2 regions of the Pseudomonas sp. Stari2 genome follow, and region 1 is predicted to be linked to the other one. Evidence: predicted binding sites of a transcription regulator. Region 1 holds the regulator's gene; the other holds the start of a gene.

The links. Region 1 encodes sigma-54, which starts transcription at its own class of promoters, with help from an activator protein. Its sites were predicted from a motif close to ANTGGCATNNANNTTGCTNT; they were not measured.
Region 2: the regulator sigma-54 is predicted to act here: its motif matches at 1,344-1,363, upstream of flgB (flagellar basal body rod protein FlgB).

Annotation. Positions count from the first base shown of each region.
Region 1 is NZ_CP099760.1:1,206,911-1,210,311, reverse strand. Features, by position in the region: gene lptA (lipopolysaccharide transport periplasmic protein LptA) at 1-16, shown strand, start outside; gene lptB (LPS export ABC transporter ATP-binding protein) at 16-741, shown strand; gene NH234_RS05330 (RNA polymerase factor sigma-54) at 928-2,421, shown strand; gene raiA (ribosome-associated translation inhibitor RaiA) at 2,495-2,803, shown strand; gene ptsN (PTS IIA-like nitrogen regulatory protein PtsN) at 2,815-3,279, shown strand; gene rapZ (RNase adapter RapZ) at 3,282-3,401, shown strand, end outside.
Region 2 is NZ_CP099760.1:4,929,628-4,933,028, reverse strand. Features, by position in the region: gene NH234_RS22520 (chemotaxis protein CheV) at 1-291, shown strand, start outside; gene cheR (protein-glutamate O-methyltransferase CheR) at 339-1,166, shown strand; gene flgB (flagellar basal body rod protein FlgB) at 1,405-1,812, shown strand; gene flgC (flagellar basal body rod protein FlgC) at 1,816-2,259, shown strand; gene flgD (flagellar hook assembly protein FlgD) at 2,275-3,003, shown strand; gene flgE (flagellar hook protein FlgE) at 3,034-3,401, shown strand, end outside.

The sequences.
Region 1 (3,401 bases):
CGAGAAAACCCAGTAATGGCAACCCTGAAAGCTCAGCACCTTGCCAAGGCCTATAAAAGCCGCCAGGTCGTGCGCGATGTCAGCCTGTCAATCGACAGCGGTCAGATCGTCGGCCTGCTCGGCCCCAACGGCGCCGGCAAGACCACCTGCTTCTACATGATCGTCGGCCTGGTGCAGGCCGATCAGGGTCGCGTGCTGATCGACGACCTGGACGTCAGCCACCAGCCGATGCACGGCCGCGCCAAGGCCGGTATCGGCTATCTGCCACAGGAAGCGTCGATCTTTCGCAAACTGTCGGTAGCCGACAACATCATGGCCATCCTCGAGACCCGTCAGGAGCTCGACAAGGCCGGCCGTCGCAAGGAGCTGGAAAGCCTGCTGCAGGAATTCCACATCAGCCACATCCGCGACAACCTCGGCATGAGCCTGTCCGGTGGTGAGCGTCGCCGGGTGGAAATTGCCCGTGCACTGGCCACCGCACCGAAATTCATCCTGCTCGACGAACCGTTCGCCGGTGTCGACCCGATCTCCGTGGGCGACATCAAGCAGATCATTCACCACCTCAAGGCCAAGGGCATCGGTGTGTTGATCACCGACCACAACGTCCGCGAGACGCTGGATATCTGCGAAACGGCCTACATCGTCAATGACGGCCAACTGATCGCCGAAGGCGACTCCGCGACCATCCTCGCCAACGATCTGGTGAAGGAAGTGTATCTGGGTCACGAGTTCCGTCTGTAAACGCGACAGCATTCGACCGACCGTCCGGGTGCTGTAACGTTGAAGCGCACTTTTATACGCTTTTATTGTTACAGCGCTCTAGGCAAACACGACAGTTTCAGGCATATAATTTGCTTAAGTTTGGCGCTTCGGCGCCCTGTAGTGGATGGCGCATAGCGCCGGCGAATAAGGTGTTAAGCCCCTGCCATGAAACCATCGCTAGTCTTGAGAATGGGCCAGCAGCTGACGATGACACCGCAGCTGCAACAGGCCATCCGCCTGCTCCAATTGTCGACCCTGGACCTGCAACAGGAAATCCAGGAGGCTCTGGAATCCAATCCGATGCTCGAACGCCAGGAAGACGGCGACGACTTCGACAACTCCGATCCCATGGCCGACAACGCCGAACAGAAGCCCAACACCGAGATTCAGGAGCCTTCCTATCAGGAGACCGCCCCAACGGTCGACAATCTTGAAGAAGGCGAATGGAACGAGCGAATCCCCAACGAACTGCCTGTCGACACCGCCTGGGAAGACGTCTACCAGACCAGCGCCAGCAGCCTGCCAAGCAGCGATGACGACGAGTGGGACTTCACCACCCGCACCTCTGCTGGCGAGAGCCTGCAAAGCCACTTGCTGTGGCAGTTGAACCTGGCACCGATGTCCGACACCGATCGCCTGATCGCCGTGACCCTGATCGATTGCATCAACAATCAGGGTTACCTCGACGAAACCCTTGAAGAAATCCTCGACGCCTTCGACCCGGAGCTCGACATAGAGCTGGACGAGATCGAAGCCGTCCTGCACCGCATCCAGCAATTCGAACCTGCCGGGATTGGTGCACGCAACCTGGGCGAATGCCTGCTGCTGCAATTGCGCCAGCTGTCGGCCAAGACCCCTTGGCTGGCCGAGGCCAAACGCCTGGTCACCGATTACATCGACCTGCTCGGCAGCCGCGACTACAGCCAGTTGATGCGGCGCATGAAGCTCAAGGAAGATGAACTGCGCCAGGTCATCGAACTGGTACAGAGCCTCAATCCGCGCCCTGGTTCGCAGATCGAATCCACCGAAGCCGAATACGTGGTGCCTGACGTGATCGTGCGCAAGGATAACGAGCGCTGGCTGGTCGAGCTGAACCAGGAATCGGTGCCGCGCCTGCGGGTCAACGCCCAGTACGCCGGTTTCGTACGCCGCGCCGACACCAGCGCCGACAACACGTTCATGCGCAATCAGTTGCAGGAAGCCCGCTGGTTCATCAAGAGCCTGCAAAGCCGCAACGAAACCCTGATGAAAGTAGCGACCCAGATCGTCGAGCATCAGCGCGGTTTTCTTGAATACGGCGACGAAGCCATGAAGCCACTCGTGCTGCATGACATCGCTGAAGCGGTGGGCATGCACGAGTCGACAATTTCCCGGGTAACCACACAAAAATTCATGCATACCCCACGGGGCATATATGAACTGAAATACTTTTTCTCCAGCCACGTCAGCACCTCCGAAGGCGGCGAATGCTCGTCCACGGCAATCCGCGCGATCATCAAGAAACTGGTTGCTGCGGAAAATCAGAAAAAGCCGTTGAGTGACAGCAAGATCGCTGGTTTACTGGAAGCACAAGGCATTCAGGTGGCTCGCCGCACCGTCGCCAAGTACCGCGAATCCCTCGGGATCGCGCCTTCGAGCGAACGCAAGCGGTTGATGTAAGCCACGTTACAGCGTTCCAGTGGCAGGCTCTTCGGCCTGCCGCTTTATGCACTGGCAACGAAGGAGAAGCTGTATGCAAGTCAACATCAGTGGACACCAACTGGAAGTTACCCAACCTCTCCGTGAGTACGTTGAGCAAAAGCTCAAGAGGCTTGAGGGGCATTTCGACAAGATCACCAACGTGCAAGTCACGATGTGCGTCGAGAAGCTGAAGCAGAAAATCGAAGCCACGCTGCATATTCCCGGCAACGAGGTCGTCGCAAACGCGGAACATACCGATATGTACGCAGCGATCGACGCGCTGACCGACAAGCTTGATAAACAACTCAAAAAGCATAAGGAAAAGACCCAGAGCCTGCTTCAGGGCGCTACCGGTCGATAACCCCCACCCCCATGATCCGACTTGAAAGCATCCTGACCCCCGGCCGTTCCCTGGTGAACGTGCCGGGCGGCAGTAAAAAGAAAGCCCTCGAACAAATTGCCAACCTGATCGCCCGGGAAAAGCCGGATCTGGAGATGCAAGATGTCTTCGAGGCGCTGATTGCCCGTGAAAAACTCGGTTCGACCGGTTTTGGCAACGGCATCGCCATTCCCCATTGCCGCCTCAAGGGTTGTGAATCGCCCATCAGCGCCTTGATGCACCTTGAAGCCCCTATCGATTTCGATGCCATCGATGGCGCACCGGTGGACCTGCTGTTCGTGCTGCTGGTCCCGGAAGCTGCCACCGATGCACACCTGGAACTGCTGCGCCAGATCGCCAGCATGCTCGATCGCAAGGAAGTACGCGAAAAGCTGCGTCGCGCCACCACCAACGAAGCCTTGTATCAGGTTGTCCTGGACGAGCAAAACGGGCACTAAACATGCGCTTGATCATCGTCAGTGGCCGCTCCGGCTCGGGCAAAAGTACGGCCCTGGATGTCCTCGAGGACAACGGCTACTACTGCATCGACAATCTGCCGGCCGGCTTGCTGCCGGAGCTG
Region 2 (3,401 bases), 2.6 Mb from region 1:
CTGGATTACCTGCGCAAGCTGGTCGATGAGGGCAAGAAGCCGGAAGAAGAGTTCCTGATGATGATCTCCGACATCGAAATGCCGGAGATGGACGGGTACACCCTGACGGCCGAAATCCGCAGCGACCCTCGCATGCAAAAGCTTCATATCATCCTGCATACTTCGTTGTCGGGTGTGTTCAACCAGGCGATGGTCAAGAAGGTCGGTGCCGATGACTTCCTGGCCAAATTCCGTCCTGATGACCTGGCATCCCGGGTAGTCGACCGGATCAAAGCAGCAGATATCAGCTAGGGACTTTCCGTCCCTGGCGGTCAACACGATTTAAGAGGCGGCATCATTTGTCTACGGGTAATTTGGATTTCGAACAGTTCCGGGTCTTCCTGGAAAAAGCCTGTGGCATTTTGCTCGGTGAAAACAAGCAGTACCTGGTCTCGAGCCGTCTCAACAAACTGATGGAGCAGCAAGGCATCAAGTCCCTGGGTGAGCTGGTACAGCGCATCCAGACCCAGCCGCGCAGCGGTTTGCGCGAGCAGGTGGTCGATGCCATGACGACCAACGAAACCCTGTGGTTTCGCGACACCTATCCGTTTGAAGTCTTGAAGAACAAGGTGCTGCCCGAGGCGATCAAGGCCAGCCCCAACCAGCGTCTGCGGATCTGGTCGGCGGCCTGCTCGTCGGGTCAGGAACCCTATTCGCTGTCGATGTCGATCGACGAGTTCGAGCGGACCAACATCGGTCAGTTGAAGATGGGCGTGCAGATTGTCGCCACGGATCTGTCCGGCAGCATGCTGACCAACTGCAAGACCGGCGAATACGACAGCCTGGCGATCGGTCGTGGTCTTTCCGCCGATCGTCTGCAGCGCTACTTCGACCCGAAAGGGCCGGGACGCTGGGTGATCAAGGCGCCGATCAAGAACCGGGTGGAATTTCGCTCGTTCAACTTGCTCGACAGCTACGCAAGCCTTGGCAAGTTCGACATCGTGTTCTGCCGCAACGTGCTGATCTACTTCTCCGCCGAGGTGAAGAAGGACATCCTGTTGCGTATTCACAGCACACTGAAGCCGGGCGGTTATCTGTTCCTCGGCGCTTCCGAAGCGCTGAACGGTCTGCCGGATCATTACCAGATGGTCCAGTGCAGCCCGGGGATCATTTACCAGGCGAAGTGACTGTCACCGGCAACACAAAAAACGGGAGTCCTCAGGGACTCCCGTTTTTTATGCCTGAGGTTTTTTGCGGGCGGCAAGCGGCAGAAAAGCGGCATCCGGCGGAAACCCGTTGCCGCTTTTCTGGCATTGCCGCTTTGCCGATCCCCTGCAAAGCCCCGGAATACGGGGCTTTTTAAAACTGGCACGACGCTTGCTATAACCCTGTTACGAAAAACCCGGTCACCTGAAGGTTCCCGACATGAGCATCAGCTTCGATAAAGCGCTCGGAATTCACGAAAAAGCCCTGGGCTTCCGCGCCCAGCGTGCCGAAGTCCTGGCCAACAACATCGCCAACGCCGACACCCCGAACTACAAGGCTCGGGATCTGGATTTCTCCAAAGTGCTCGAAGCACAGAGCCAGAAGAACGCCAACGGCACCATCGCCCTGAACATGACCAACAGCCGTCACATCGAAGCTGAAGGTCTGGGCAATGGCGACGAGTCGCTGATGTATCGCACGCCGATGCAGCCATCGATCGACCAGAACACCGTTGACGCTCAGCTGGAACAGTCGAACTACGCGGAAAACGCCGTCGGCTTCCAGGCCAGCTTCACCCTGCTCAACAGCAAATTCAAAGGGCTGGTGTCAGCCCTGCGCGGAGAGTAATCCATGTCCCTGTCCAGCGTTTTCAACATTGCCGGCAGCGGCATGAGCGCCCAGACCACGCGTTTGAACACCGTGGCTTCGAACATCGCCAACGCCGAAACCGTCTCGTCGAGCATCGACCAGACCTATCGCGCCCGTCACCCGGTGTTCGCCACCATGTTTCAGGGCGGCCAGAGCGGCGGCAGCAATTCGCTGTTCCAGAACCAGGACGCCGCAGGCCAGGGCGTGCAGGTACTCGGCGTGGTCGAAGACCAGAGCAACCTCGAAGCGCGCTACGAGCCGAATCATCCGGCCGCCGACGCCAAGGGCTACGTCTACTACCCGAACGTCAACGTGGTGGAAGAAATGGCCGACATGATTTCCGCGAGCCGGTCCTTCCAGACCAACGCCGAAATGATGAACACCGCCAAAACCATGATGCAGAAGGTACTGACCCTCGGTCAGTAATAAGGGGCGACTGTCATGAGTGTTACCGATACCACCAGCAGCCTGACGATGAACGACATACTGGCCAACTCTTCGAAGAAGACCAGTAGCACGACCACCGGCGGCATCGCTTCGGCTACCAACAGCGCCACCGGCGGCCAGGCCCTGGGCAAGGATGCGTTCCTGCAGTTGCTGGTGACCCAGCTGAAAAACCAGAACCCGCTCGACCCGCAGGACAACAGTGCATTCGTTGCCCAGCTGGCGCAGTTCAGCAGCCTCGAGGGGATCACCACCCTCAACAGCACCGTGAGTTCGCTGGCCGGCAACTACAACTCGTCGCAAGCCTTGCAGGCTTCGTCGCTGGTTGGCCGCAACGTGATCGTGCAGACCAACTCGGTCCAGCTCGACGATCCGAGCAAAGGCATGACCGGTTCGGTCACCGTTCCGTCGTCGATTGCCGGCGGCACCGTCAGCATCACCGACAGCAGCGGCACGGTCGTTCGCACCATCGATCTGGGCAGTCGCGCCGCCGGCAATGCGAGCTTTACCTGGGACGGCAAGGACAAGGACGGCAACCTGGTGAAGACCGGTACTTATACCGTCAAGGCCAACGCCTCGATCAATGGCACCTCGACCGATATGGCGACCTACCTGCCGGCCACCGTCACCAGCGTGACGATCAGCCAGACCGGCGGCGAGCTGATGCTCAACCTGTCCGGCAAGGGCACCGTTGCTCTGTCCAAAGTACAAACCATTGGTATATAGAGCCGACTAACCGGCACAAAGGAGTGGAATATGTCTTTCAATATCGGCCTTAGCGGTCTCTATGCAGCCAACAAGCAACTGGACGTGACCGGCAACAACATCGCCAACGTCGCGACAGCCGGTTTCAAATCGTCCCGCGCGGAATTCGAAGACGTCTACTCGGCGACTCGCCTGGGCAGCGGCAGCAAGGTCATCGGCAACGGCGTGCGCCTGGCTAACGTTTCCCAGCAGTTCACCCAGGGTGACATCAACAACACCGGCAACGTGCTGGACATGGGGATCAACGGTTCCGGCTTCTTCACCCTGAGCAACAACGGTTCGGTGTCCTACACCCGTGCCGGTACGTTCAAGGTCGACAAGGACGGCTACATCACCAACACCGACTACACCTCGCGTCT